DNA from 4 places in the Exiguobacterium sp. s145 genome. Region 2 is predicted to be linked to each of the others. Evidence: riboswitches for the same ligand, from Rfam matches in the RefSeq annotation. Region 2 holds a riboswitch; each other region holds the start of a gene.
The links. Region 2 has a riboswitch for thiamine pyrophosphate ahead of tenA (thiaminase II). Riboswitches for the same ligand answer to the same signal wherever they lie in the genome.
Positions count from the first base shown of each region.

Region 1 (7,829 bases), on a different contig from region 2:
ATCTGAACCGGTTCGATCGCCTCCGTCAATTTACCTGCCAGGTGAAGACCCGCCCGTTGTAATAACGGTGTACCGAAACTCAGCCGTTCCGCTGAATCATGGTTGCCGCTGATCGCGACGACCGGAATCTTCCGTTCCAGAACAATGTCGGCTAACACCGTATCAAGCAGTTCGACCGCTTCCGTCGGCGGGACGGCACGGTCATACAGATCACCGGCAATGATGACCGCGTCCGGCTGTTCCCGGTCAAGCAATTGTAGAAATTCCTGGAGAACAGCCCGCTGATTGTCGAGCATCGATTCGCCATGAACGATTTTTCCTAAATGCCAATCGGCAGTATGAATCCATTTCATCTCTCATCACGCTCACTTTTCCTCTATAATATCCTTATTTTAGCATGACTTGAATGGTTCTGACGATGATCTGACCGATTCCAAACCAAGTAAAACCCATTGCTTGACCGATAGTCTCCCGGTCAAGCAATGGGTTTTATGATGCATCATGTTTTAAAGGTCAGTCCACGTTCACCAAGCAACTGTTTTAACTTCGGTATCGAAGAAGGTCCGATTCCGTGCCACTGCAGAATATCATGTTCATGATACATCGCTAACAATTCCAATGATGTCACGCCGTGTTCACTCAGGGCCCGTTGTGCCGGCTTTGCGAGAAGCTCAAAAGGATTCGCCTCAGGTTTGTCTGAATTCATTATAGCTTCCTCCTGACAATAGACAAAAACCGCCTTCCTGTTTAGCTGGAAGGCGGTTTTTCGGACGGCTTAATTGTCATCTTCAGTGGGTGTGGCGCTTTTGACGAAATCGTTTGACCGACGTGAAGATGGACACTGATCCTCCGATGATTGCCCCGACGACAATCCCGGTCGTAAATTTTCCTCCGGGATTCTTCGCAGAACCTGGTTCAATTGCTGTTATATGTTCTTCCTGCTTCTGCTCGAATAACTGTTGGAGAGGGGAGGATGTAGGCTCGACTTCGACAATCCGGTCAACTTCCTGTTGACGGTCTTCCCGGCGTTCGACGCTGCAAGGTGACAGATAGAACGGATTCAGGTTCGTCCGATACCGGTCTGGATTCCAATTCGCTTGCTGAACGGCTTCAGCTGCATGGTCTGTCCGCTTCGTCTGATCCAATGACTGGATCGATTGATCGAATTCTTGTTTCATCGTAATCACTCCTCTTCACATTCAATTTCACCAAAAATCTCCGACTTACGTCTGAAGTCTTATTTACCTCTTTTTTAAACATCTAAAACATGTATCGAAAAAAATGTTTTACTTTTTTGTGAATATTCCGGTGAAATAGTTCTCATATACTCGTTTGGCCTGCTGAAGATTTGCTTCGCCATGGAGAAGAATTCGCCCGTCGGCAAAAGCCGTAATCCGGTAATCGTCCGCCTTGAACATCAGCAGATATGGATTCTGGAGACAGCTGATCCCGTGTGTAGTCAGCTCCTGTTCAAGCCGGACTAAATCCCGCGGTCCTTCGCCGCGGATTTGAACCGTATCCCGTCCGCACAAAGTCACGAATTGAACGATCGGTGCATTCAGATACGGATAGACCGGATCGTCTCCGCAAGACGGGCACGCGGATTGTCTGAGAGAACCGACGTTGATTTGACTCTGATGATTGTCCCAGACGTCGAACGACAGCAACGTCTGCCGTAAGGCGTTGTCCGCTCCCGTCAAATACTTCAAGGCTTCCGTCACTTGATGCGCCGCGACAAGCTGGACGACGGGACTGATGACGCCCGACGTCTCGCATGTCTCCTGCTGTTTCGGCAGATGTTCAAGCAGACAATGCAGACAAGGTGTCTGTCCGGGGCGAATCGTATAAGTCATGCCGTAACTGCCGACGCAGGCACCAAAAATCCAGGGAATACCGCTTTTTGCCGCCACATCATTGATCAGCATCCGGACACCGAAGTTGTCTGTCGCATCAATCATTAAATCACTGCCGCGGACCAAACGTTCAATATTTTCCGGCGTGACATCTTCGACGATTGCCGTGACGGAAACCACCGAATTGACTTTGCCGAGCCGGCGTTTGGCCGCAACCGCCTTCGGCAAATGATCCTGCACGTCCTGTTCCGTATAGAGTTGTTGCCGTTGCAGGTTGCTCCACTCGACATGATCCCGGTCAATCAACGTGACGTGTCCGACCCCTCCCCGGACAAGCTGTTCGGCATTCGCAGTCCCGAGTGCACCGGCACCGATGATGACGACGTGACGATCCGCCATTTGATCCTGCCCCTTTTGTCCGATCGGACGAAATCGGACTTGCCGGCTGTACCGATCCGTCACGGTCGGCTGATCCCGGTCATCGGACTGCTTGCCGTCGCATACCGTTTTTTCTCGATCCGTCCCGCTTCAAAACCGAGGCGCCCCGCTTCGACCGCCAGTTTCATCGCCTGTGCCATCTTAACGGGATCTCCGGCGTGGGCGACGGCTGAATTCAACAGGACAGCATCCGCTCCGAGTTCCATTGCGTAAGCCACGTCTGCCGGTGAACCGATGCCGGCGTCGACGATGACCGGGACCGTCAGTTGTTCGATGATAAAACTGAGCGCAAGCGGATTCAGAATCCCCTGACCGGAACCGATCGGTGATGCGGCCGGCATGATCGCATGACAACCGAGTTCTTCGAGCCGGCGCGCCAGCAATAAATCGTCGGAAGTATACGGTAAGACGATGAAACCGTCCTTGATCAGTTCCTCTGACGCCCGCAACGTTTCAACCGGGTCCGGCAATAACGTCTTGTCGCACCCGATCACTTCAACTTTGACCATATCGCACATCCCGGATGCGCGGGCAAGTCGGGCAAGGCGAACGGCTTCCTCCGCCGTCTTTGCACCCGCCGTGTTCGGCAACAAATCGTAGCGGTTTAAATCAAGTGCCGCGAGCGGGTTGGTCTGTCCTTTGGCAAAGACGTCGAGCCGTCGGACTGAAAACGTCAGAATGTTCGTCCCGGATGCTTCGACCGCCTGTTGTTGCGTCGTTGCATCCGGATATTTTCCCGTTCCGAGTAACAAGCGTGAAGCAAATGTTTTTCCACCGATTTCTAACATGATTCATCCTCCTCCTACAAAATGAACGATTTCAACGACATCACCGGGTTGGACGGTCGTGTCCGGATAACGGGACCGATCGATGATCTGCCGGTTCTGCTCGATGATGACGATTTTTCCGTCAATCGCCAGATGTTGCAATAAGTCGTGTAACGTCGTCGTTTCTTCGATCAATGCGTAGTCTTTTCCATTTAAACGAATGTTCACTTCGTTTTCTCCCCCTGTCGCTGGTGACTAAAAGCACCCAACATCACTTTCGGTTTTTGCCCCATGATGCAATCTGCCAGCACAGTCGCCGTCGCCGGTGCCAGTAAGATGCCATGCCGGTGATGACCGGTTGCGACGAATAATCCTTCGATGCCGTCCACCGGTCCAAGATACGGCAGACCGTCACCGGTTTGCGGTCGGACGCCGGCCCACGCTTCGACAAACACAGCTTCCGCAAGCGGCGGATAGAGCCTGATGGCTTGATTCACTAACAAACGAATACTGTCGAGACTGACGGTCGTCGATTCATCCCCGGACCGTTCCGTCGCTCCGATGATGATTCGTCCGTCTGCTTTCGGAACGAGGTACACCTGTTCATTAAATAGTGTCCGGTCGAGCCATCCGGTCATGAGGCGCACGGACAGGCATTCCCCCTTGACCGGACATGTATCGATTGTGATGCCGATCGAACGTAACACGGCTTCCGATCCACGACCACTGGCGACAATGATTTGTCTGCCTGTCCGCAGACCCCGGTTCGTCTCGGCGCCGATGATCCGCTGTTTGTCCCGAACGAGCTGCGAAACAGATGTGTCTTCTTCAATGACTCCGCCCCGTCGTTCGATCGCGCTCCGTAAAGCCTGCGTCACTAATCGGGAATCGATTTGTCCAACTTGTTCGAACGTCAAGAATTGATTTCCTCGATGCAGGCAAAACGGCTGTTCCAGATAACCGCTCCCGAGACCGGTCTCGTCCAACAATTGCCGGACCAGCTCCGGATACAACGTCCGGCTCAGCGCCGCCAGTTCGTGTAACGGTTCCGGCAGTTCTTCGTCTGTCGCAAGCATCCCTGCCGCTGCCCGTGTCGTCCCTTGTCCGGCTGTCGACTGGTCAAGTAAACGGACAGTTTGTCCGCGTTTAAGCAACTCATAGCCGAGCGTCAAACCGATCATGCCGGTCCCGATGATTAAGACATCCGGTCGTGTCATCGTTGCATCACCTCCCGGAACCGGTCAGCTGCTTTAAGCGAATTCGCTTGCCCGAGAATCCCCGACAAGACGGCAACGCCCAAACAACCGGTCGCAATGACCTCCTGAACGTTGCCCGGTTTGATGCCGCCGATCGCAATGACCGGAATCGAGACCTGCTCGACAATCTGTTTTAAGGCATGCAGTCCCCGCGGCGGTACACCGGGTTTTGATCCGGTTTCAAAAATGTGACCGTACATCACGTAATCCGCACCGGCTTGTTCTGCTGCTGCCGCTTCCGTCAGCGAATGGACCGATTGACCGATCCGCAGTTCCTTAAAACGGCTCCGGACACGATCGACCGGAATACTGCGTGTCGTCAGTTGAATCCCGATGCCGGTGACGAGAGCGACGTCAAGCCGGTCATGGACGATTAATCGTTCCGCCGGCACCCCGCGTTTCATTAAAAACTCAATACAGGTCACCAACTCCCGTGCGGACCAAAGCGGTTCCCGCAGATGAATCCGGTCGACACGCATCGCGAGTTCCGGTAATGTATGTTCCAGCGTTTCCCAGCCCTGTTGACCGGTTGTCATCAGATGTAACTGGCTCATCATTTCCCCCTTTCCACACGAAAAAGGACCACCCCATGAACTGATGGAGTGGTCCTACAAAAAAGGGCGACAGCCGTCGCATCCTCTATGAATGATCGGAATCCACTTCCCTCCGCTAGTACGAACTAGATCAGGTTCAAAGGGTCCGGATACTTCCGTCTCAGTCTGCTGCGAGACTCCCCTAGTGTAGATATTGATTTGTGTGGTACGCCTGTAGTTTACCACGGGTAGTCCGATTTGTTCTACCCTTGATTAATGTCGCATGTCCGCTTCGACCGCTTTGACCTGCTCGATCAAGCGTTGGTATTCGTCGACACGTTTCGTTTGCGACAAGTCATACGTTTGTTTTAAGCGTAAAACCCGGATGACCTTCTGATCGAGATCGGCTCTCGACAATTTATCTTGTTTGATCCGTGCCATGATTTCCTTGTGGACGGACGTATACGCACCCGGAGCCGAGAACATCGCCATGTCGGCACCGTTTTCAAGCGCAAGACTTGCGGCCTGGGCAAGACCGTACTGTTCCGTAATCGCTCCCATGACGAGATCATCCGTGATGATGACTCCGTCAAACTTCAGTTCATCCCGCAAGACGCCGGTCATGACCGGTTTTGACAATGAAGACGGACGGTTTTTGTCGAGGGCCGGGAACAGGATGTGCGCGACCATGACCATCTCGGCCCCCTCTTCAATCGCCCGCTTGAACGGGACCAGTTCCGTCTGTTCGAGTTCCGCTTTTGTCGCATCGACCCGCGGCAGACCGACATGGGAATCGACCGTCGTGTCACCGTGTCCCGGAAAATGTTTGACGACCGGAACGATGTCTTCTTTTTTCATTCCCTGCATCAACGGCACACCCAGCCGTGCGACCTGTTGCGGATCCGCACTGAGTGCCCGGTCGCCGATGATCGGATTCGCCGGATTACTGTTCACGTCAAGAACCGGGGCGAAGTCCATATTAAAGCCGTAAAAACGGGAAATCGAACCAAGTGTCTGTCCGACTTCCTTCATCAATGCTGGATCATTTTTTTGACCGAACGACAGACTCGGTGATAATTTGAGCTGTGCGTCCGGGACCCGACTGACGCGTCCGCCCTCTTCGTCAAAGCCGAGAAACGCTTTTGCATCAGCCGGTTGGGCTTCAGCAATCGCTGCCGTAAAGGTTTTCAGTTGATCGGTCGACGTGATGTTGCCGCCGAGTAACAGCACACCACCGAGTGCATGATCCTGCAACAGCGTTCGGTCGGCTTGTGTCAGAGCTGTTCCCGTCACACCGATATACAGCAACTGATCGACTTTTTCCGCCGTCGACATGTTCGAGACGGTTTCTTTAAGTTGTTTCTCTGCCCGCTCAGCAGCAGAAGGTCGATCCGGCTGCGGCGGCTTTGTTTTCTTCGCCGGCTTCGGTTGCGGTTCGACCGGTTGTGCCGGCTCGTCAGCACAACCGGCGAGGAGGACACTTGCCAACAGAACAGGAACCATCCGTTTCAAATCGGTTCCTCGTTCCGGACGCCGTTGATCGAGTAATAGACTTCAATTTCTGCGTTCAGCGATTGTGAGACCGAGCAGTATTTGTCTTTTGATAAGGCAATCGCCCGGCGGACTTTATCGTCCGGTAAATCACCTTCAAGCCGGTAATGAATTGAAATCGTCGTGAAACGCCGGGGATGATCATCCGCCCGTTCGCCTTCGATATCCATTTCAAATGACGTCAGCGTCAAACGCATCTTTTCTAAAATTGAGACGATATCGATGCCTGTACAACCGGCGACGGCGTGAAGAAGGAGCTCTGTCGGCCGGGGTGCTTGATTGTCTCCGCCGTTTTCTGGCGCGGCATCCATCGCTAAGTGATGTCCGGATTCGGTCTCCCCGCTAAAACCCATCTTGTGATTCCAAGTGACTGTTGCTTGCATCAAGATCACGTCCTTTTCTGATTTAAGTGATGTTTCCTACTCTGTTAGTATACCCGAATCTGTGACAGGTGAAATTGACTGTCTATTCACAATAATGCTTCTTTTTCTGTGTCAGGCAAATCCGGTTTCCGCCCTTGTTAAATCATGCTATTCTGATAAACGATAGTTTTTTTGCGCACAGGCGCCAGAAGTGGGGAATTATTTATGTCATCATCATCATCGACTCGTTTGAGTCAAGCCGACTGGCTGTTAATCGCGACGTTATCCATGTTGACGTTTGTCCTTGGAACAAGCGAATTCGTCATCGTCGGTATTTTATCTGAAATTGCGGACGGTCTGAACATCACGATTGCAAAAGCCGGGACACTCGTCTCCGCCTTTGCGATCGCCTTCGCCATCGGAACACCGATTACGATGTCCTTGACCGGACACCTCGAACGGCGGAAGTTAATGCTCAGTCTGATTTTCGTCTGGATCATTTTGAATATCTGCAGCGGGATCGCACCGAATTATGAACTGTTGCTGTTGTCACGAATCGTGACGGCTGTTCTGACGGGTGTCCTGATTTCACTGGCAATGGTCGTCGCAAGCGACAGTGTGCCGATCGCGAAACGCGGCGTCGCTGTCTCCTTCATCTTCGGTGGATTCACGATGGCAAACGTCCTCGGTGTGCCGATTGGCACATTCATCGGACAACATGCCGGTTACTCTGCCACGTTTTGGCTGACGAGCAGTCTTGGTGTCGTCGCTCTGCTTGCTGTTTTGAAAGTCGTTCCAGTCCAGCAATCGGAATCATCCGGTTCGATCCGCGAACAGCTCAGTTTACTCGCCAATCCACGGATCATGATCGCCTTTTTCATTCCCTCATTCGGATTCGGTGCGACATACGTCGTCTATACGTATCTCGTGCCCGTGCTTGAGTTGGAACTGAAATTGCCGTCAGCCTGGATCAGTCCGATTTTACTCGCTTACGGTGTCGTCTCGATCTTCAGTAACATCTTGGCCGGTAAAATCGCCAGTCGGAATCCGATCGGCCGTCTCCGGTTCG
Region 1 is NZ_JACSMV010000002.1:322,128-329,956, forward strand. It holds gene KNQ07_RS04745 (exonuclease SbcCD subunit D) at 1-353, opposite strand, end outside; gene KNQ07_RS04750 (helix-hairpin-helix domain-containing protein) at 500-706, opposite strand; gene KNQ07_RS04755 (hypothetical protein) at 789-1,178, opposite strand; gene KNQ07_RS04760 (thiazole biosynthesis adenylyltransferase ThiF) at 1,287-2,315, opposite strand; gene KNQ07_RS04765 (thiazole synthase) at 2,312-3,079, opposite strand; gene thiS (sulfur carrier protein ThiS) at 3,083-3,286, opposite strand; gene KNQ07_RS04775 (NAD(P)/FAD-dependent oxidoreductase) at 3,283-4,275, opposite strand; gene tenI (thiazole tautomerase TenI) at 4,272-4,868, opposite strand; TPP riboswitch at 4,959-5,061, opposite strand; gene nagZ (beta-N-acetylhexosaminidase) at 5,121-6,350, opposite strand; gene KNQ07_RS04790 (OsmC family protein) at 6,356-6,781, opposite strand; gene KNQ07_RS04795 (MFS transporter) at 6,986-7,829, shown strand, end outside.
Region 1: another riboswitch for thiamine pyrophosphate. It lies ahead of tenI (thiazole tautomerase TenI); the one in region 2 lies ahead of tenA (thiaminase II).

Region 2 (7,829 bases):
AGCTGCCGGACGGGCAATACCGCCGGCGCATCCACAAACGGAATTGACGAGGACAAGCGTCAGTCCTTCGCGTTTCATTGCCTCATCAACGCTCTCAGCCGTTGTTAATTCTTCAAAACCGGCTGCTGCTGCTTCTTTACGTGCCGTTTGAACGACATCTTCAAAATACATTTGGAAATCCATTGTATTTGTTTCCCCCTTTAATTCGTTGTCTTCTTTATTGTACGAGTTTCGATGAAATCTGTCCAAGTCTGCCGCTCAATTCACGTTCTAAATACGGCTTTGCATGCAACAGCTCACGGAAAGCGATATACCGGTCGATTTTTTCTTCTGTTGCCCGTTTCGGATTTTTGTAAGCCCGAATCAGGATGTTTTTCGGCGTGTTTTCTAAATCGATGAATTCAAGCAATTGCGTCTCGTATCCGACAAGTGTCAATAACTCGGCCCGAATCGAATCCGTCGCGAGTGAAGCAAACTTTTCTTGAATCAACCCATGTTGCAGCATGACATCAAGCGGTGAACAATCCAGTTGACGGTTTAATTCCTTTTGACAACACGGAACACTGAGAATGACCGAGGCATTCCAATCGACGGCACGTGCGAGCGCAACGTCCGTCGCAACATCACAGGCGTGAAGCGTCACCATTAAGTCGACTTCCGTATCCTGGTCGTAATCGTGGACATCACCGACACGGAAGGACAAATCATCATACCCTAAATCAGCAGCGATCGCGGCACATTCCTCAATGACTTCTTTTTTTAGATCAAGACCGGTGACATTTAAATCAAAACCTTTAACGATCTTCAAGTAATGATAAAGAGCAAACGTCAGATACGATTTTCCGCATCCAAAATCTAAAATCCGCAATGTACGTCCTTTCGGCAACACCGCGATACTGTCTTCGACAAATTCCAGAAACCGATTAATTTGTTTGAATTTGTCGTATTTTTGGCGTTTGACCTGTCCTTCTTCCGTCATGACACCTAAACGGATTAAAAACGGCACCGGTACACCGTCTTCTAACAAGTGACTTTTCTTGCGGTTATGAGACAACTCTGCCTGAATCGGTTCTTTGACGGTCGTCTTAATAGAGACTTTCATTTTCTTCGAGAGTTGAAACTGGACTTCTTCCGTTTCGAACCGGAATAAAAATTGACGGAATTCGTCAAAGAATTGGTCCATTCTTACAATAAATTCTTCTATACTTAAATTCTCATGCTTAATGATCCGTTCATGTTGAAACTCTAACTGGATTGCATACGTATCTCTAAGTAGAATCGGTTTTACCTTGATTCGGCGGAGATCATTTGATTTCAGACGCGGAGCGCTGATCGTCGCGTGTATGAGTGAAGTCGCCTGCAGTTTTTCCGTGAGCAAGTCTTTTAATTGATGTAGTTCCACGTATCGTCCCGTCCTTTTTTGTTTGGTCTTTCGAAACTGTAGCAAATTCATCCGTGTTCGACAAGCAAGTCAGCTTTCTTTTCAGTCGTCATACTTAATTTAAGGAGGAACACAACATGTTTAAAAAAATCCTTTCCCAAATCGGTATCGGTGCCGCAACGGTCGACACACGCCTCGAGCAAGAACACTGTGAACCCGGCGGTACGATTCAAGGAGTCGTCCATATCAAAGGCGGTAACGTCAATCAGGAAATCGCACGGATTTATCTCGCCTTCAACACCCAGTACAAACAGGAAGTTGGGGACAGCAAGACATTCACGACATTCACACTGGATCGGTTTGTGTTAAATGAAGCACCGTTTACGATCGAAGCCGGTGTCGAACGCGAAATTCCGTTCACGCTGCAGGTTCCTTTTAATACCCCCCTCTCCGTCAGTCAATCGAAATCCTGGATTGAGACCGGTCTTGATATCGCGCAAGCAGTCGATCCGTCCGATCATGATGCGGTCGTCGTCAAGGCAAACGACTATCAATCCGTCATTCTGGAAGCGATGGAAGATCTCGGATTCCGTTTGAAGAAAGCAGATACAGAAAAATTACCGGGCCGCTTCCGAAAAGATTTACCGATCGCGCAGGAACTCGAATATTCTGCCCGCGGCACGCATTATGCGCATAAACTGGATGAAATCGAAGTCATCTTGCTGCAGGACCGGTCCGGAATCGATATCGTTCTTCAAATCGACCGTCGTGCCCACAGCCTCGGCTCTTTGTTCAGCGAAATGGCGGGTACGGACGAAACGATGACGAAACTTTCATTATCCAATCAGGAGTTAACCAATCCGTCGCTGGTGAAACAACGCCTCGCAGATTTGATTGAACACCACAGCTGATTTATCTTTTCTATATAAAACACCGGATCCGCCAACAAGCGAATCCGGTGTTTTACGTTGTCTTGTCTTATTTCAATGATGTCGTTGTAATAATCTGTGCCAGGCTTTTTTCAAATGTCTCTTCCGTCCAGCCCATTTCCCAAAACATCAATTCGTAATAACAGCTTCTGACGAAATGCTGCTTCATCCGGGTGCGTTCTTGATCACTTGCTTGCGCTGCCAGCTCATTCAAACGCTCGATCTGTTCAAAGACTACCCGCTCGAACCAGTCCGAACTGTATGTCGCAATCCATTGTTGATAAATCGGTGAAGCCGGTACAGCGCTCTGTAACTGTTGTCCGATTTCATAATAGAGCCAGTAACACGGTAAGATGGCAGCAATTGTCTCCCCGAGCGTCCCTTCGCTCGCATGGTGCATATGTGAAATATAGGCGTATGCGGTCGGAGCCGGCTCAAACCGGGCTAATGTTTCGTCCGAAATCCCAAGCGGTTTAAAAAACGACTGGTGCAGACTCAGTTCTGCGGCATAGGTCGATGTCGCATGTTCCGCGAGCTCTGCAATCGTCACGAAATCCTGTGCCTTGGACGCGGCACGGGCCTGAATTTTCGCGAAATGTTTTAAGTAATAGGCGTCTTGGAGTACGTAATGTCGGAATTTCTTCTCCGGCAATGTCCCGTCTGCAAGACCGGTCACGAACGGATGCGTAAAACTGCTGTCCCAATACTGTCCTGCCGCTTGCCGGATTTCTTCACTGAATTTCATATTTCTTCCTCCTTTTTTCATCAAAAAAACGCCACACCTGATGTCAGGTATGACGTGAAAAGACCAGAAAAAGAGGATCTGTCACGCCACTTCCCTCCGTAAGTCCAAACTTAATCAGGTTCAAAGGGTCCGCACGTCTCCGTCGTCTCAGTCAGCCTACTGACTCCCCTAGTGGTCGCTATTTGATTTGTTTCAAGTGTAACATGATTTCATTCAATTCTGAACCTGCTCCCCTTCTTTCCATTGTTTTTCTGTACAATGAACATGACGGAAGGTCGATGTCGGCTCGTCCTTGAGACCGATTCTCTTCCGTCACCGGTCGATTAGACTGAAATTAGTACCTGATACTTAACTTACGGAGGAATCTGACAATGAATAAAACCATCACATGGACTGCTTCGGCATTACTTGCCACGACGTTATTACTGCCTACTGCCGCATCTGCCGAACAGGTCGTCGACAAAACGATCATCACACTCGGTGAATCGCTCGGAGCAAAGGATAAAGCATGGGTGTTGTCCCGCCTCAATGCACCGGAAGGCATCACTCCGATCATCGCGACGTCTGCCGATGAGGAAAAATATCTCGGAAAAAACATTCCCCAGTCCCAACGCGGCGGCAATATGTATTCTTCCGCCAAGATCGAATTGGCTGAAAAAGGCGACGGTCTGTCCGTCGCAACCGAAAATATCACGTGGGTCACAAAAGACATGTATTTGAATGCGCTGGTCACGGCCGGTGTGACCGATGCCGACATTACGATTACTTCCCCTTATAAAGTAACCGGTACATCTGCCTTGACTGGTATCATGAAAGCCTATGATCAAACGTCAAGTGAGACCGGTATCAAACTGACGGATGAACGGAAAGATTTAGCCCAACAAGAATTATCGGTCACATCAGATGTCGGAAAAACCGTCGGGACGGATAAAGTCGCCGACTTGATGAACGAAATCAAAGCCGAAATCGCGAAGCAAAAACCGGAGACGAAAGTCGAAATCGAGAATGTCATCGTCCAAGTCATTCAAAACAATAATATCAATCTGTCCGATGCCCAAATGGAGCGCTTGACCGGTCTGTTTAACCAAATGGAAAAAGCTGATCTTAACTGGGGACAGATTGAGACGGGACTGAAGGATGCCGGACAAAACATCCAGTCCTTTGCGACATCGGAAGAAACAAAAGGATTTTTTGCCAAACTGTTTGACGGTTTAAGTGCCTTCTTTAATTCCATCGCCGGTTTATTTAAATAATCTGCTCTTCCTTTCATTCCCGGTGGCATGGTAAAATAGAGTCATCGAATGAGAAAAGGTGGTGTGGAAAGATGGGTTTTGCTGCGTGTAAGCATTGGTTGATGGAACAACTGTATCTGTTGCGCGCGATTTTTCATGGAATGGCGTTCTAAGGGACTAGTCTGTCCTTTTTTGAAGAACTCTATACTTGAAAAATAAAGCAAAGCGCATCTTCCACTGGTGAAGGAGAGTGCTGTTTGCGCTCTCCTTTTTTTGATGCGTCAGAGAGGAAAATTCATATGATGATCTGCGACATCCAACACCTGTCCAAACAATTCGGAGGCGACGATATTTTAACGGATGTGTCCCTCTTTATCCAGTCACATGACCGCATCGGCTTGATCGGACGTAACGGGAGCGGGAAAACGACTTTCCTGCGTTTACTGGCCCGGCTTGATTCACCTGACACCGGAACCATCTACCAAAAAAGCGGGCTATCCATCGGTTATTTGGAACAATTGCCGGTATTCGATCCCCACATGACCGGTCTTGACGTCCTCTGGACCGCGTTCGCCCCGCTGCTCGACTTACGGCAATCGTTGCACCGGCTCGAACAAGAGATGGCAACGAAAACCGATCAACTCGAGTCACTGCTTGCCCAGTACACGAAGGTGACCGAAGCATTCGAGCGGCAAGGCGGCTATTTACTGGAGTCTAAAGTCGACCGGATGATTAACGGTTTACGGCTTCATCCGTTACTTGATCGTCCGTTCGATCAGCTCAGCGGCGGTGAACAAACAAAAATCTGTCTCGGACGGATGCTGTTAAGTGAACCTGACTTGTTGATTCTTGACGAACCGACTAACCATCTCGATCTGGACGCCGTCGAATGGCTCGAGTCATTTTTAGCACACTATGCCGGCGCCGTCTTACTCGTGTCTCACGACCGCGTCTTTCTTGATACGGTCGTGACGAGCATCGCCGAACTCGAAGATGGTGAAGTCCGGCTCTACCATGGAAACTATACGTACTACATGACGGAAAAAGAACGTCTTTTACTTGAACAATTCCATGCCTATCAGGAACAGCAAAAAAAGATCAAGCAAATGAAGGACGCGATCCGCCGTCTCCGGCAGTGGGCCAATGAAGCTTCTCCCCCAAGCGAAAAGCTGTTCCGGAAGGCAAAATCAATGGAACGTGCGCTGGATCGAATCGAACGGATCAAACGTCCGAAGCTTGAGGCCGAGACACCGGATCTTACGTTTACGGCACAAGGTAAAACAAGCCGGACGGTCTATCGTCTGGAGGACGTCGGCGTTTCCTTCACCGAGTCACCGTTGTTTCACTCCTTAACCGTCGATATCGTTGCCAAGGATCGCTTGGCCATCGTCGGTGCCAATGGAAGTGGGAAAACGACTCTGTTGCAATTGTTGTTAGGTCATATTCAACCGACGAGCGGTCTCATCTCCCAAGGTCCTTCGGTCAAAATCGGCTATTTATCCCAACACATCGACTTTCCTGACGATCAACGGTTAATCGATGTCTTCCGGTCAAACATCGTATGTGATGAAGGGACAGCCCGTAAACGGCTCGCCCAGTTTTTATTTTTTGGACCCCGTGTCTTTTTACCTGTGACCGCTTTAAGCGGAGGCGAGCGTATGCGGCTGATGCTCGCAATCCTTGTCAACTCGGAATTAAACGTCTTGATCCTTGATGAACCGACGAACCATCTCGACATCGAATCACGGGATGCCCTCGAAGAGGCGCTTGAATCGTTTAACGGAACGCTGATCGCTGTTTCGCATGACCGCTACTTTTTAAATCGGCTGTTTACGAAAACACTTTGGCTCGGACAAACACCGACACTGTATCACGGCCCTTATGCGTATGCAACAAGCAAACGGACTGTCGCGTCCCCTGCCGCTGAACCGACACAACTTTCTTCAAATAAAAAATCATCTCAACCGTCACCTTCGATGATCCCGTTGCAAACCTCCCGGCAACTCGAAGAGACAATTCAGCAGGCAGAGCAGGAGCTTTTTCTACTGGAGTCACGACTGGAACAGACAAGCGATTACGAAGCATTGATGAAACTTTCTACCAGTCGGGAAGAGCTGGTTCAAAAGATTGACGAACTCTATGAACAATTCCTTGCTGTGGAATGATTGTTTTGACGCAGAATAAACTGTTTTGACCTGTCATAATCATCGACAGGTCTTTTTTTACTTATTCTGAATCAAGTTTCCTTTTACATTCTAAATAATTAATTTGATTAGTTTTTGAAAAAAAGTTTTAAAATTTTTCTTGCTAATTATCTGAAAATTCGTATAATTTAGCGTATAGCCATTTTACCACAACACATGAGGAGGAATTTTTCAGATGGATGCCTTTCAGCAAGCAGTACAATCAGGAGTCGATTTTGCCAACAACTTATTATGGTCTTATGTTTTAATCGCGGCATTAATCGGCGTCGGCATCTACTTCACCATCCGGACAAAATTCATTCAGTTCCGGTACTTAAAAGAAATGTTCCGCGTCACACTCGATAAAAATGAGAAAACAACGGATGATGAAGGAGAAAGCATCACTTCGTTGCAATCGTTCTTCATCGGTGCCGCTACCCGGATCGGAACAGGTAATTTAGCCGGCGTTACGATTGCCATCACGCTTGGCGGTCCCGGTGCCGTCTTCTGGATGTGGATGGTCGCTTTGCTCGGTGGAGCAACGGCTTTGATTGAAAGCACGCTCGCTCAGGTCTACAAAGTCCGCGACAGTAAAACCAACGCTTACCGCGGCGGACCAGCCTACTACATCGAAAAAGGATTGAAAAACCGTGCGCTCGGCGTTATTTTCGCCATCTTGATCGCCGTCACATTTGGTCTGATTTTCAACTCGGTCCAATCGAACACGATCGCTGCGGCCTTTGACAATGCCTTCGGGATCAACAAAGCGGTCATCGGCGGTGTTCTCGTCGTCTTGACAGGACTCGTCATCTTTGGCGGTGTTCACCGCGTTGCGAAATTCTCTGCCGTCGTTGTCCCGATTATGGCGGGTCTTTATCTGATCGCTGCCCTCTTCGTTGTCATCACGAACTTCACGGAACTCCCTGCTGTCTTCATGATGATTCTCAAGAGCGCATTCGGCATCGAACAAGCCGTCGGCGGATCTGTCGGAGCAGCTATCTCACTTGGTGTTAAACGGGGTCTCTTCTCGAACGAGGCCGGAATGGGTTCAGCACCAAATGCTGCTGCTGCGGCTGAAGTCTCGCACCCTGCAAAACAAGGGTTCCTCCAGACACTGGGTGTTTTCCTCGATACACTGATCGTCTGTACAGCAACTGCTGCCATCGTCTTGTTGAGTGACAGCTATGCTGCCGGAAACGGTGAAGGAATTGCGATGTTACAAAATGCTTTAGGCGAACAGCTTGGAGCTGTTGCCCCGGCTTTCATCGCAGTCTGTGTTTTCCTGTTTGCCTTCAGTTCTATTGTCGGCAGTTATTACTACGGCGAAACGAACATTGAATTCATCAAAAACAGTCCGGC
Region 2 is NZ_JACSMV010000008.1:42,638-50,466, forward strand. It holds gene KNQ07_RS08345 (BrxA/BrxB family bacilliredoxin) at 1-183, opposite strand, end outside; gene KNQ07_RS08350 (class I SAM-dependent methyltransferase) at 218-1,402, opposite strand; gene KNQ07_RS08355 (sporulation protein) at 1,519-2,292, shown strand; gene tenA (thiaminase II) at 2,360-3,055, opposite strand; TPP riboswitch at 3,130-3,235, opposite strand; gene KNQ07_RS08365 (DUF1002 domain-containing protein) at 3,427-4,308, shown strand; gene abc-f (ribosomal protection-like ABC-F family protein) at 4,587-6,452, shown strand; gene KNQ07_RS08375 (alanine/glycine:cation symporter family protein) at 6,667-7,829, shown strand, end outside.

Region 3 (7,829 bases), on a different contig from region 2:
TCCACTTTTTTTACTAGGATTTCGTTTTTTGAGAAAACGTTTTATGTTTTTATCCGGTCTCATCGTCTTGGCTTCATCATTCCTGATTGACTGGATTCCGACTCAAATCGTTCCGGAATCTTTAAATGATCCACTGGTCGCTTCCATTTTTGCCGGACTTGTCTCCGGTTTGGCAATGGCTTTAATCTTCTTTGGTGGCGCCTCGACTGGCGGTCTTGATATTCTTGGAAAGTTCTTTTATGCCCGCTTCCACAATTGGCCGCTTCCGCGTATTTTTTTAATGCAGGATTTAGTCATCTATGTACTTGTCTGGTTCGTGTTTGATTTAAAACATGTCATGTATGCTTTAATCATGAGTTTCGTTCGAGCAAAAGCACTTCAGACAGTATACAGTTTTTACTCTGCTTCTAAACAATGTATCATCATTTGTGAAAAAGCCGATGAAATCAATGATGTCATTACAAAAGAACTTGGGCGCGGTGTAACGATTCTCGATGCCCGCGGCGGATATTCGAAACGAACGAAAAAGATGGTCTATGTCGTTGTTCAGAACAATGAAATTCTTAAGCTTCAGGAAATTGTTTCCTCCGTCGAATCAAATGCCTTTGTTACATTTTCTGAAATTCACACGGTCTTCGGTAACTATAAAGAGCATTCCTATTCTTTTTAATAGCCTTAATTCTGTCGCCGCTACACTCGTTGTAGCGGTTTTTTTGTGTATAATACGCGAATCCAAAGAAAATGTTCCACATTTTTCTGAAGAATCCTTCACTTTTTGGGAAATAGTGGTTAAGCTAATGACATTACGTTTTGTAAAAAAAAGGACGAATTGTATGAATCAATTATGGCGTCACCGCATCATCCTTATTCTAGTCGTCAGCCTGTTTGCCTCGATCCCCCTCCTCTACGCTCTCAGCGGGTATCGTACGATTTCGAAGCTGACGGCAGAGATGCATACACAGGACATTCCAATGATTAAACAAGTGGACCAACTGATAGAGCATAATCGCGACCGGGCGAATGCTGTTCGGGGACTGCTATTATACGAAGATGATCGTTACATCGAACAATACTATTTTTCCACCTCTAAAGTTCATGATTTACGACGATTACTGAATTCCTCCAATCAGACCCCCGGGGCAGTAAAAGATTTATTGTCACGCAACAATGCGTGGGAAGAAGAGATTCAAGAGGTGTTTACCGTCTACGAAACAGATCATCCGCAACGTGCGAAAAAGTTGGCGAAACAAACGACTCAAACGACTCAAACAATTCTTGAAGATCTGTCGCAGATCAAAGACAAATTATATCGTGATCTGGAGCAAAAACTGGAATTGACTACTGAAATGACGGCAGAATATAAACGGATGTGCTTCAGCTTATCCATTTTAGCTTTTTTGTTAATCGCAACGACCATTATTTTATTTCACCGGTCCAAACCAATTCTCGAAAACAAAACAAACACGTACCGTCCGTAAGAACGATGCGTGTTTGTTTTTGTGATGGAGCAGACTTATGAGGACGCTTTCCCCTCGTTTACATGCTCCATGGCCAGATGGACGAGCGATGAGACATGGTGATCGTCCAACGAGTAGTAGACGACCTTACCTTCTTTTCTATATTTCACCAAACCTTGTTTCAGCAAGGTGCGGAGATGGTGAGAAGCTGTTGCAATCGAGCAATCTACCGAAGCCGAGACATCACAGACGCAAAGTTCCTCTTCTACCGTTAAGGCGTAAGCAATCCGCAGACGCGTGGCATCTGACAGGACTTTGAATAACTTTCCGATATCTGTCGTCGGAATCGTATCGACGACTTGCTCAATCTCTTGCGCACGTACCTGATCAATCGCAATCGTTTCACAACGTGGTGCATCCACAGTCATCACCTCTTTCCCTTTAATTCCACCATCGTTTCAAATGAATTGCAAGGAAATCACTCCAAGACTCCAACGACTGACTCCTTTAAATCCGGTAACTGAACATCGAAAAACAAAACAGGTCTGCTTCCCGTTCATCCAAAGCGGAAAGCAGACCTGTTCATTTGTCACGGTTTCGTCTTGAGACGGCATAAAAGAACCAACCGCCCAAAAAATTTCCGATATCCCATACGATACGATTGGAATCGACGGCACGTACACCGATATCAATCACACCTGTACTTTTCAAACGCTCCTGGTAACGTTTCCGTAAAAAACGGGGTAACGGAAGCGGCAGCAGCATCCGGTAAAAAATGTCCAGATGTGTGTGTCCCCAGATTTCCGTTGCGATGGAACTCGTTTGAATGAGTAAGGAACGTTTATACTGTTGCTGGTATTTATTCTTTAATAAGACCGCCAGTTGATAGGAATAACGATTCGGGAAAGGAAATAGAGCTGCCCCTAAATGATATTTCCCGCGATTTTCGACTCGAATGATTTGCGGTTCGATTTTATATCGAATCCATCGTCCTCGAAATCGAACAGACTGCCATTTCACGACCATCACCTCTAGAAGGATTATACCCTGTCTGAAACGCTCTGACGCACTTGTTCGACGGTCTGTTTAAACTTTTTCGTCGTTCGTTCAATTTCCGGATTGGCAAACAAAGCGGACACCACGGCATATCCATCTACGAGAGAATCAAGTAACGATACATTTGTTTCGCTAATTCCACCGATGCCTACTAACGGGATGCGAACGGCTTTCCTGATTTGCTCTAATGTCACACGTGACATGAATGTCGCATCTTGTTTCGTCGCCGTCGGAAAAAGTGACCCGACTCCTAAATAATCTGCACCGTCCTGCTCTGCTGCCACAGCCTGTTCGACCGTTGAAACGGAAACACCGATCGTCGCCGTCGGTAACAATCGACGTGCTTCCGTTAAAGGAATATCATCTTGACCGATATGCAGGCCCGCTTCGACTAATAAAGCGATATCGATCCGGTCATTGATAATCAACGGAATATTATAACTGGCAGTCAGATCCTTCAGTACAACGGCTGATTCGAGAAAATTCTTACCCGACATCTCTTTTTCCCGTAATTGAACAATCGTTGCACCGCCCTTAATCGTTGCTTCGACAGCATCCTCCAAGGGAAGATGCGGGTGCAGACGTCTATCCGTCACTGCATAAATCAAGTATTCACTGTCCATTCATCTGCACCTCCGGCAAACTTTCCTCTGTCATCAGACTGACCGCATCAAACAATCCGGTCCGAAAACTGCCGATACCAGGACGATTTCCGGCCGTTTCCCCTGCTTTTCCCATGGCGTACGTCCCAAATACAGCTGCGTCGAAATGATCGTATCCTGCTCCCAAAAAAGTCGCAATCAAGGAAGCGGTCATACATCCTGTTCCCGTCACTTGGCCGAGTCGTTTTGTTCCGACGTCCAAATGATGTTGACGGACTCCATCTGTCACAAAATCAACGGGTCCGGTGACGACGATGACTTGTTTCGTCTGGGAAGCGAAGGCGTGAACACTTTGAAGATCGAGTGATTCTCCTTCCGCCACATCGACCCCTTTCGTTCGAGCAGCCTGTCCAAGCAACGTTTTAATTTCCGAAGCATTTCCTTTGATGACCGTAAAGGTGATTTCCTCCATCAGTTGTTTCATAAAATCCGTTCTTAATGTCGTGGCTCCCGCGCCCACCGGATCCAAAATGACCGGTTTCCCCAGCCGGTTAGCCGTTTTCCCTGCTAGCAGCTGTGCTTTGCGCATGTCCGGATTGATGGTTCCTGTATTAATCACGACGGCGTCTGAAAGACCAACCATCTCTTCGACTTCGAGCAGGTCCTCTGCCATGACAGGAGATCCTCCAAGCGCAAGTGTCATATTAGCACAATCATTGATCGTGACGGTATTCGTTAAATGATGAATTAATGGTTTTTTATCATGGATGCGTCGTAGCATGTGTATCCCTCCAAAGTTCATGAAAATGATGTGTCGGTCCAATTCCGTGTCCAAGAGCAAAACCGTGACGAATCGCTTCGGTCACATAACGTTTCGCATAACGGACGCTGTCTTCCAGTGAATGACCAAGAGCCAGGTTGGCAGCGATAGCAGCGGACAACGTACAGCCTGTCCCGTGCGTATGACGGGACTCAATCCGTTCTTGTTCAAAGACAACATACCGTTCGTCCGTATATAAAAGATCAGTGGCGTCTTGCCCTTCCAAATGCCCGCCCTTGAGCAACACAGCTCCTGTTTGTCGTTCAATCAGCTTGACCGCTGCTTGCTTCATATCAGCAAGTGAATGGACGGTTCCACCGATCATCCGCTCGATTTCAGGAATATTCGGTGTCACAAGGGTCGCAAGTGGTAACAGCTGTTCGAGCAATGCCTGTTCCGCATTCGGTTGTAACAAAGCATGGCCACCTTTTGCGACCATGACCGGATCAAGAACAATCGGCAGAGGATACTTTTCCAGTTGTCGGGCAATCACTTGAATCGTTTCCTGATTAGAAACCATTCCAATCTTGACGGCATCGACACGGATATCTGAAAAAATCGAGGTTAACTGTGCCTCCACAAGTTCGGGAGAGACGTCTTCAACCGCTTGAACACCCAATGTATTTTGTGCCGTAATCGCCGTGATGACACTCATGCCATATACACCAAGTGCTGAAAATGTTTTTAAATCCGCCTGAATTCCCGCTCCGCCACCGGAGTCGGATCCGGCGATCGTTAATACGTGTTTCATTCCAATTCCTCACTTTCCCGTGAGCAAATAAGGAGAAAACGGACAACAAAAAGCGCCGTCCGCTGTAAAAAAGCAGACGACGCCATGAATAACCAGGTTCACCGGTTAAAGTAATCATGTCTTCGATCTCAACTTTCCTACGCTGGTATTATCCAGTTCAGGTGACAGGGTCGAAAACAGAATGGTTTTCCTCTCAGCCGGACTCCTCCAGCTCCCCTAGTTGCTCGTAATTTAAATTCTTTTTCACTGTATCACAGCACCATCAAAAAAACGAGCCGAAGCTCGTTTTTACAAGTATCCAAGTGGATTAACCGTGTTAGCAGGTCCTGACGCGCTATATTGATATCCACCAATATGCAGTTCAAAGTGCAAATGCGGTCCTGTCGAATTACCCGTACTCCCAAGAGTACCAAGCCTTTGACCTTGAGTGACCGTTTGACCTGCTGAAACCGATAACGAATTCATATGACCGTACACCGTTGTATACACTTGACCGTCAAGGAAATGGGAAATCATGACGTGATTCCCGTAAGGTCCGCCGCTTCAGGCCGTAATGACTGTTCCGGAAGCCGCCGCACGAATTGGCGATCCGACAGGTCCGCTGAAATCGACACCGTTATGGAAAGTATAACCGTTCGCTCCACTGGCCGGTCCGAATCCTTGTGAGACACCACCCGAAGCCGGACGAACAAACTTCGCCGATCCGGTCGGTCCACTGCTGACAGGAGTCGGAACAACCGTTGATTCACTTGATTCAGGCTTTGATTTTGCTGCTTCTTTTGCTGCTTTTGCTGCTTTTTCCGCTGCTGCCTTTTCGGCCGCCGCTTTTTCTGCGGCGGCTTTCGCTGCTGCTTTTGCTGCCGCAATCGCTCTTTCTTGAGCTTCTAAAGTCGCCTGTAATTCTTTGGCACTCAACAGTTTTGTCGTAAACTTCGTCTTCCCTTTACGTAATTTTTTCAGGGTTGCGCTCCGTTCTTTCATCTGTTGTTTTAATTGTTTCTTTTGAATGAGCAATGATTTTTTTTCTTGAACACGCTCTTCTTTTTTAGTGATGAGGTTCTTTTTCATTTCCGCCAGCTTTTCCTGTGTTTCCAAATAAGCAGAAATCATTTTATCATCTTGTTCGGCGATTTTTTTACCGGCCATGACACGGCTGAATAAATCCCCCAGGTCTTTCGAACCAAAAATGACTTCTTCCCATTTGATCGAATTACCGTCGTTTTCTTGAAGTACACGTAACCGGTCTCCGAGCAACTCTTCTTGACGTGTGAGCATGATTTCATAGCGGACGATTTCCGCTTCCAGATCTTCAATCTGAAGGTTTAGTTGTTTAATCTGCTTATTTTTTTCGGAAATCCGGAAAATATTTTCATTAATCGCTGCATCAATTTTATTGATTTCGCGTTGTTCCGCCGATATTTTGGCTTCTTGCTTTTTAATGGCTTTTTCCAATCGACGCTGTTCTGTCGCATTTTGAGATTTCTTTTCTTTAATCGTTGCAGCATGACCAGAAGTCGGCGCAGTTGATACGAGCAACACTCCTAACAATACCGTTGACAACAATTTTTTTAACATGTCTCATTTCCTCACTTATGTATGATTTCTTATTTGAAAAGTAGTTAATTCAAAGTATTTATGTCTGAGATTGATTATAGCATCGTAATAGTTTCAGTAAAATTTCATTTATGTTTCAAGTGAAAGCGTTTTTTTGTAATATAACATTTTTCATTTTGATCAAGACACACAAAAAAAAGCGATTGCCATAGCAATCGCTTTTTCCGTAATTATAACATCGACATTGGATTTACAGAATTCGCCGGTCCTGAAGCACTGTAGCTGTAACCACCTACATGAATTTCAAAGTGTAAGTGCGGGCCTGTTGAATTCCCTGTGCTGCCAAGGGCACCGATTTGTTGTCCTTGACTGACACGTTGTCCAGCATGTGCATTTAATGAACTCATATGCGCGTAAACCGTTGTATATGTTTTTCCATTTAATTGGTGTGCGATCATGACATGATTACCGTACGGACCACCACTTGATGCAGTGATAACCGTTCCTGTTGCTGCTGCAACAATCGGCGTACCGACCGGCGCTCCGAAATCAATTCCATTGTGGAAAGAATAACCGTTCGAACCGCTTGCTGAACCATATCCTTGTGTGATTGATCCACTTGTCGGGTGAATAAACATAGAAGAAGATGATGGAGCAGGTGTTGGTGCTGCCGGTTCCGGTGTTGGTGCCGGTGCTGCTTTCGGCACAGTCACAGATGGCGTAGATTGTTTCGTCGACGTAGCAGGTGTTGACGATTTTTGTTCCGCTTTGGCTGCTGCTTTAGCAGCGGCTGCTTCTGCCGCCTGTTGTTCAGCTGCTGCTTTTTGAGCCGCTGCTGCTTGTGCTGCCTGTGCTTCTGCACGTGCTTTTGCTTCACGTGCCGCTTGCGCTTGACGCTCTTTTTCGATTCGTGCTTCACGTTCGCGAGCTGCTTTTTCAGCTGCAATTGCTTGCTCTTGCGCGATCAAAATTTGTTGTACTTCTTTTGCATCCATCAACTGAGTTTCAAATTTCTTTTTCTGTTTCCGGAGTTCTTTTAAGCGTTTGTTACGTTCTTTGAGCTGTTGCTCAAGTTCCGCTTGTTGACGTTTCAACTCTTGTTTCTCCGTCACAAGTTTTGCTTTTTTATCTTTTAATTCTTGTTGAGCAGCTGCTAATTTTTTTTGTGTGTTTTGATAATCGGTAATCATTTTATCATCTTGTTGTGAGATGGATTTCCCCGCTAAAACGCGGCTGACCAGATCCCCGACATCTTTTGATCCAAAAATGACTTCTTCCCATTTAATGGAGTTCCCATCATTTTCTTGCATGACACGAAGACGGTCACCAAGCAGTTTTTCTTGGCGTTTTAATTTCGCTTTGTACTTTTCGATCTGCTTTCCAAGTTCAACGATTTCTGCTTCAGTTGCTTTGATCTGACGGTCTTTTGTTTCAACTGCAAACATTTTTTCGTTTAATGCTTCGTCCAAGCGGTTAACTTCTTGCTGAGTCTTGGAAATTTTTTGTCCTTCTTGATTAACGGACGATTCTAAGTTTTTTTGTGTTTTGGCATTTTCTTGTTGCTTCTGTTCGTTTTTAGCTTTTTGTTC
Region 3 is NZ_JACSMV010000023.1:14,760-22,588, reverse strand. It holds gene KNQ07_RS13930 (YitT family protein) at 1-670, shown strand, start outside; gene KNQ07_RS13925 (CHASE3 domain-containing protein) at 834-1,478, shown strand; gene KNQ07_RS13920 (ArsR/SmtB family transcription factor) at 1,514-1,879, opposite strand; gene KNQ07_RS13915 (hypothetical protein) at 2,040-2,483, opposite strand; gene thiE (thiamine phosphate synthase) at 2,498-3,136, opposite strand; gene thiM (hydroxyethylthiazole kinase) at 3,126-3,896, opposite strand; gene thiD (bifunctional hydroxymethylpyrimidine kinase/phosphomethylpyrimidine kinase) at 3,877-4,686, opposite strand; TPP riboswitch at 4,804-4,914, opposite strand; partial or broken gene KNQ07_RS16155 (M23 family metallopeptidase) at 4,975-5,208, opposite strand; gene KNQ07_RS13895 (murein hydrolase activator EnvC family protein) at 5,230-6,261, opposite strand; gene KNQ07_RS13890 (murein hydrolase activator EnvC family protein) at 6,471-7,829, opposite strand, start outside.
Region 3: another riboswitch for thiamine pyrophosphate. It lies ahead of thiD (bifunctional hydroxymethylpyrimidine kinase/phosphomethylpyrimidine kinase); the one in region 2 lies ahead of tenA (thiaminase II).

Region 4 (7,829 bases), on a different contig from region 2:
GGGACGGTCTGCCGAAGATTTCGGTCGATACACTCATCATGCACGGTAAAAAAGATCAAGTCTGTCCGTTCGAGTTTGCTGAAGTCATGCATGAAAACATCAACGGTTCACGTCTTGAAGTCTTTGAAGAGAGCGGACACGGGATGTTCCTCGACGAACGCGAGAAGTTCACGGAAACACTGGTTGCGTATTTAAAATCAGGTCAATCGGTCTGATATCGGTCATAAAAGTCCGTTTCTACGAAGATCAGGGTGGCAGATTCCAAATCTGTCACCCTGATCTCTTTTTGAGTTTGCGTCTTTTGAATGAAACTATCAGATCTCGGAAAGGATAACGTCTGGAACTGTTCCGAATTAAGGTGCTTCTAATTGTTCGCTGACTTGGCGTGCCAACTCACCTGACAATCGGGCACTTTTTTTCGTCCGTTGATCCTGCAAATAAAGGTCCGTCTTATTCGCACGTTTTTTCAGATACACGTTAAACGTTTGCGTGTTGCCGTATTCAAGCAATGTCATATAAGAAAATGGTGTGCGTGTACCTCGCGGATCTTCCAACGTCACCGCCTTTAACTCTTCCGTCATCGCCCGGGAAAGCCGCTCCGGCAGAATGACCATCTCACTTAATTTCGCCTGTTCAAACGATTTCATCGTCGGATGGAAGTAAGCCGTGATTCCGTGCGGCTCATCTTCGAGTTGGTATTCCTTGACCGGACGGTAAAGCGGCCGATAACGAACGGACAGCGTCTTTTCTTCCACTACCCGTTCTTTTTTTACGACTTGAAGGTTCACAAAGGGAACGGTTTGATTGACCGGTAATGTTTTCGGCAAGGAAAGTTGCTTCGTTTTGATCCGGGTCGATTTGTCGGCTGTCATGATTTGTCGATCCGTCATGTCCCAACCGTCACGTGAAAAAGTCAACGAGCGGGACGTTGATCCGTCGATATGACGGCGGCTCACCAAATAAAACTCGCCTTGCTGGTGAAGGGACGACAGCGGAATGTTTCGAATGATGTGTTCTTGACCGGACTCTGTCATGACAAACAACAACTGTCCCGAAATCGGCAATTGAAACGCATGGTACGGCTTCAAATCCTTCGCAAATTCATTGTCTACGCTCATTTCCTGATTGACGGATACATGTCGGTCCATTTGTTCTTCTGTCAACGGAATCGAGACGGGTGCTTGAAGGGCGACATGATCCGAATCCTTCGTCAAGCGGACCCACGGATGGTCCGACGCTTTCACCGGATGGACACGCAAGTCCTGTGTCTTCGGCGAGCGACATGACAGGTACATCTGATTGCCCTGTGCCAAATAAACAATCTCGGTCGGAAACGGCGCAATTCCCAGATTATTTAACGTAAAAAACATGCCAAATGTCTCTAATGTCCGATATGATTTCGGAAGAGACACCGTTTTGTTCTGCATACAGGTCCGCAACATTTGGTTCTTTTGTTCAACGGGGACTTCCTGATCCGAGTATTCGTCGGAAACAAAGGAATAGGCGGACCAATTGGAAGGGACAGGCTGAAGATCCAGCAAACGTTCTTGCCCGCAGCCGGTTAACACGATGCTGGATAGAAGCGCGAGAATCCGTACATTATTCTTGATGATAATTCCTCCTTTAATGAATTATCCATTATATTACCATGTTCACGAGATCATCTTCCTTTTTTTAAACATATTCCCTAAACGAAAAACAGGCAGAAAAGATGAGCGATTCACCTTTCTGCCTGTTGATTCAGACCGTATATTTCTTAATGAATCGTCGGTCGATCCATTGTTTGAAGTACCAGCTGAGCCGGTTGGTTCGGTAAAATCGGCCGTACAGCAAGGTGACCTGGCGATGACCGAGTGCAAGCAGCGTCAAATAATACCGTTGCGGTCGAAACGTCCGTAACGGTTCGTCGTTCACGAACCGGATTAAATTCTGAAGCAACAGCGGAGCCTGGCGCACCGCCGTCACCCCATTCTTCGGTGTTTCCGGGTATGCGGTCAGAGTCGCACAGTCCCCGACGGCAAAAATCGACGGATCCTCGAGCGACTGCAGTGTCTCGTGCACCAGTAAAAATCCGCGCGCATCACAGTACAAGTCGGATGCCCGGAACAGTTCGGTTGCACTGGCGCCGCCTAAAAATAAGACGGCATCTGTCTCAATGGAATGCCCGGACCGCAAGTGCGCCGTTTGACCGTCCAGCGTTTCGAACCGGTCCACGATTCGGTTGACGCCCAGCTGATCGAGTCGCGCGGCCAGTTCCGGACCTGCCGGATGACCGCTGAGCAACGGCTCTTCATGAATCAGGGTGACCGGTGTACCGTTTGACTGAAAGGATGCGGCCATCTCGACTGCCGCTGCACCACTGCCGACGATGACAGGGGAGTCGGCACTCCGGAACGTCTGGAACGCATCTTCCACCCGATAGTTCGGTTTGATCGTGACATGAATCGGGGTGCTTGCTTCCCAGTCGCTCGAACCGATGTTGCAGGACACGATATCATATGGGACGACCCGTCCGGACTGACAAATGACCTGTTTGCCCGCGGCATCGATCCGCATGACCCGGTCCTCAATCCATGTCTTACCGTGCCGTTCACATAATGCTTTGACATCGATGCGGGTTTCGTCGAGTGTATAGGTGCCGTCTGCTAATCCGGAGAACATGCCGGAATAATACTGATAACGGGAGGGGGTGACGACAATCCAGTCGATTTCCGGATGACTCCCTTGTTTTATGCATTCTAAATGCGCATGACCTGCGCCGACTAAGACCATTCGCTTCACGACATTCACCTGCTTTTTTTGAATTCTCTGCATCTGAGAATATGATTCCCTCAACTGAGTGGACATAATCTTCTGCTTGTCAGACAAAAAGGCGAAGCGACGTCGTGATGATGCAGACGAGACCGAAAAACAATCCATCAACGCGGGTGACGACCGGTCGGACATAATAGGTCCGTTCGACCCGAAACTGACGGGCTTCCATCGCAATCGCAATCCGTTCCGAGCGGATGATACTCGTCGTAAACAGCGGCAGACTGATTGCGAAAAATGTCTGCCACGGCCAAATCGACCGTTGTTGCCGGATTCGGCGTGCCTGACGGATGGTCCGGATCGCCTGACGGAAAATCGGAATGGAGCGAAGTCCGGTTAAAAATCCGTAAGCCAGACGGACCGGTAGCCGGCATTGATGAATCAGGCTCATGACGAACCGGGTCGGATCGGTCGTTGCGACGAACGTTATGCTCAGCAGGACAAAAGCCAGCATCCGCGTTGCAACCAGCCAGGCATGAGCAAGACTCTCTTCCGTGATCCGGAACCAACCGAACGCCCACAGTTCCGTTTCCCCTTTTCCGAACGCCGCCATCATCCAAAACGTCAGCAAAAATAATACCGTATACGGCACAAGACGGAAGACCAGCGTGGACAGCTTCCATCCGGAACAGGCTACACCGACGGCTGCAAACAGAAGCAAGGCGACTGTCACCGGCAGACGTGACGTCGTAATCAGCAACAGCATGACATACACCAGTGTTCCGAGCTTCACGGCGGGATTAAGGCGTGCGAGCAGCGAATTGTTTTCCTGCACGGTGTTTCACCTCCTCGAGTTGCTGATAGCGTACCGATACCGGGCGGATCAACTGGTTATGCTCAAGCAATGATTCGTTCCGGAACAATTCATCCGGTGCCCCGTCAAATTGAATGTGCTTCTCGCCGATGACGACAACGCGGTCGGCGTAACGGTAGACCAGCTCCATGTCGTGCGTCACCATGATCAGCGTAGTTCCCGCTTCCCGGGCTTGGTGTAACACATCGAGAATCTGAGCGGTCGTCTCAGCATCTTGTCCGAAGGTCGGTTCATCGAGTAACAGGACAGCTTTTCGTTCCAGCAACATCGTCGCGACACTTAAGCGTCTTTTTTGCCCGAGACTGAGTGCAAGCGGGGACTGAGCGGCGACATCCTCCAAACGGTAGTGTTGCAGGGCGTCAGCTACTTGACTTCGTGCCGTTGACGGAGAGCTGATGGCCAGTTCATCGGCGACCGTCTGTTTCAGAAATTGAAACTCCGGTTGCTGAAAGACGAAACCAACTTGCCGGTAAAACGTCCGGTCCCGCCATTTTTTCAAAGGTGTCTGAAACAGCTTGATCGTCCCGCTTTGCGCCGGCAACAGTTTTGCCAGCGTCTCAAGCAGGGTGCTTTTACCGGCAGCGTTGCGTCCGACGAGCATGATCCATTCTCCGGCGGACGCGGTCAGCGAAATCCGGTCGAGAATCACCCGTTTGCCATGCGTGATCGTCACATCGGTCAAATCAAACGTCGTTTCGTTTGCCACCGGACGTCTTGCGACGGGCGGGTTATTCAGAAACCGCGCTGTTGCGACCGTCAGCGGAATCGTCTCGAGTGTATAAGGATAGAGCAATGGCGACATGATACCGTGCCGGATCAGTTCCTCCCGTTTCTCTTCGAAGACTTCAAGCGGGGAACCGTCAAGCCTCAGCTGTCCTTCCCGAAAGACCAACACACGGTCAGCAAACGTCACACATTCTTCCAGTTGATGTTCGATCAACACCAGTGTCACGTTCGGATTGTGATGCAATTCTTCAATCAGCTCCATCATCAATCGGCGGCCGTGCGGATCGAGTTGCGCCGTCGGTTCATCGAGTAACAGGATGTCCGGTTCGAGTGCCAACACACAGGCCAAAGCAAGCCGTTGTTTCATCCCGCCGGACAGTCCGGCAATTTGCGTCGTCAAGGCGAGGTCGAGTCCAACCCGTTTCAACACCGTTCTGATTCGTTCTTCCATTTCATCGCGGGGAATACTCCGGTTTTCCAGACTGAAGGCGATTTCCGCCCCGACCGTCTGCATGCAAAACTGATCGTCCGGCTGTTGAAACAGCATGCCGACGGTTCCGTCTGCGCGCCATTCACCGGTGACTTCCGCCTCAATCGTTTCCGGCATCAGACCGGCAAGCGTATGCAAGAAGGTCGTTTTGCCGCTGCCGCTCGGACCAATCAATAAGGTCGTCTCTCCTTGCCGGAGCGACACGGTCAAGTCGTTTAAAACATCTCGGTCTTGATCCGGATAGCGGACGGTCAGATTCCGGCACCACATCAGGCAGCCCGCCGTTTCTGTTGTCGTCCGACGGCGTAACCGTTCAGCGTTCCCGTCTTGACGAGTGAGTCGACGATGATTTTCGCGAGCAATCCGCCAAGTAATGCCCCACTGACCAGTTGCAGGGAAAACGTCAATAGCAGTGTCGTCGTCGTATAGTAGGCGAACCCATTGACGACCAGACTATAGACCATACTTCCGACAGCCGCAAACATGCCCGACAGCATCAAGGTGAAGGTGTTGAAGTTCCGGTAGCCGACTAACAGAAAAGCAACCTCAGCGCCAATGCCTTGCGCAAGTCCAATCAATAAAGCCGATAAACCGAAGTGACTCCCTGTAAACAACTCGACGGCAGCAGCGACGACTTCTGCAATCAATGCCGCGCCTGGTTTTTGAATGATGTAGGCGACAAGGGGACTGGCGATGACCCAGATGCCGAACATCCAGTTTGCTCCGACCGGTCCAAAGATGGCCGAGATCGGCAACCATAACGTCGACCATCCTAAGTAGAGGACACCACAAGCTACGGCGAGCATCATCATGACGATGATTTCTTTCATTTTCCAACTGTTCATAATCACTTCTCCTTTGAATGCACACCCACAAAGAAACCACAAAAAAGACCGCCCTCTATGAAAAGAGAGCGGTCGTGTAACCTGCAAGATGCAGAAAAAGAGCACGAGGATTCCGCTCCACTTTCCTACGCTAGTATGAACTAGATCAGGTTCAAAGGGTCCGAAGTAAATCGTCTCAGCCGAGCGGGCTCCCCTAGTGGATGTGTCAATGATGTGTACCTTCTTCACTGTACGGCTGTCGCCGCGACTTGTCAATATGCATAAAAAAACCTCCCACGAGGGGAGGGGAGAAAAGATTACTCTTTATCTTCTTTGTTTTCTTCAGCTTGCTCTTCAGAAGTTTGTTCTGAATCGTCTGTCGCTGTATCCGCATCAGCTGCTTGTGCCTCAGCTTCTGCTTCTTCGATTTCTTCAAGTTCAGCTTCAAGTGTCGATTCAACGACCGCTGCAACTTGGATGTCACCTTCTGTGACGACACGGAAATCTTTTTCTTCCGGAAGATCAGCGACTGTAATCGAATCTCCGATTGCAAGTTCCGTTACATCCACTTCGATGCGTTCCGGTAATTTATCTGGTGTTGCGGCAACTGTTACTTTAAAGAGTGTTTGTGAAAGGAATCCGCCAAGTTTCGCGCCAGCTGCTTCGCCGACCAGGACGATATCCGTTTCGACTTCTGTTTCTTCATCCATTTTAACAGCGATGAATTCAACGTGTTTGATTGTTGGTGTAAAGATGTCCATATCGAGTTTGTTGATCAATGTGTTGACCTTTTTACCGCCGATTTGAAGAGCAACCAAGACGTTTTCGCCGTGATCACGGACAACTTTGACCAATTCTTTTTCGTCGAATGAAATCGGTGTGCTTTCCACTTTGTAGCCATACACGACACCAAGAGCTTTTCCTTCATGACGTAATTGCTTTCTAAGTGAGCGCGGGCGTACTTCGCGTTCTTCTACTTTTAATGTTACTGACATGTTCATTTCCCCCTTGAATTTGGTATAGCCCTCAAAAGGTAATGAATGTAGGAGTGGAACAATAGGTTCCAACAGAAATTCATGCGCTAAATGCTAGTTCAACTGGATTTCATTCAGAAATGAAAAACGAAGTGAGTAAGTAGCATTTCTCTCCCAGGTCATTACGCTGATATTGAGAAACAATAATTGAAAAGCGACCGTGTTATACGGTGCTAATGTAGATATACCCCTATCTTTCAAAAGTTAAAACCTTTTTTTCTGAATTTGATTGTCGAAAGACCTTCAAACCTGTTGATAGACAACGGATTGAAGGTCCTTCATTTTTTTAAGATTTTCTTTGATTTGTGTGGTTACTCACCTGCTGAATCGATAAAAGCGGGGGAATCGAGCAGACGGACGAGTTCACGAATCGTTAAAATATCCGGCTTCTGATCCGATAAGACGGCATCAATCATCGTCGCTTTGCGATCTTGTAATTCCGCCATCTTTTCCTCGATCGTTCCGGTCATCAACAGCTTGATCACTTCGACCGGTGACTGCTGTCCCAATCGATGAGCCCGGTCAGCCGCTTGTTGCTCGACGGCCGGATTCCACCAACTGTCGTACAAAATGACGGTATCTGCCGTCGCCAGATTCAGACCGGTCCCGCCGGCCTTCAAGGAAATCAGGAAGAGATCAACTTCACCGGCATTAAACCTTTCACACAGTGCGACCCGGTCCTCAACCGGTGTCTCACCCGTCAGCAGAAAGTGGGCACGTTGTCGTGCTGCCAGTCGTTCCCGAATCCGGGCCAGCATCTTCGTATACTGGGAAAAAATCAGGATCCGGTGTCCGGCGGCTAATTTTTCTTCAATTAACGTCAGCAGACGTTCGAGTTTTGTGGATTCGCCTGTATAATCTTCGACAAACAGCGCCGGATCACAGCAAATCTGCCGTAAGCGGGTCAAACCGGCCAGCAACTTAATCCGGTCCTCACGTTTCGTTTCATCCAAATGACGCAATGTTTCCAGTTGCAGTTTAGATAAGTAGGAGGCGTAAAGCTTTTTCTGTGTCGGGCCAAGGTCTGTATAGTGATGGACAATCTGCTTCTTCGGTAAATCCTGCAACACCTCATCTTTGGTCCGCCGCATCAGAAACGGACGGATGAATCGTTTGATCTCGTCATGCGA
Region 4 is NZ_JACSMV010000002.1:17,548-25,376, reverse strand. It holds gene KNQ07_RS02950 (alpha/beta fold hydrolase) at 1-215, shown strand, start outside; gene KNQ07_RS02945 (hypothetical protein) at 354-1,370, opposite strand; gene KNQ07_RS02940 (FAD-dependent oxidoreductase) at 1,741-2,772, opposite strand; gene KNQ07_RS02935 (energy-coupling factor transporter transmembrane component T family protein) at 2,861-3,586, opposite strand; gene KNQ07_RS02930 (ABC transporter ATP-binding protein) at 3,552-5,111, opposite strand; gene KNQ07_RS02925 (ECF transporter S component) at 5,111-5,686, opposite strand; TPP riboswitch at 5,792-5,891, opposite strand; gene KNQ07_RS02920 (50S ribosomal protein L25/general stress protein Ctc) at 5,983-6,660, opposite strand; gene KNQ07_RS02915 (DEAD/DEAH box helicase) at 7,011-7,829, opposite strand, start outside.
Region 4: another riboswitch for thiamine pyrophosphate. It lies ahead of KNQ07_RS02925 (ECF transporter S component); the one in region 2 lies ahead of tenA (thiaminase II).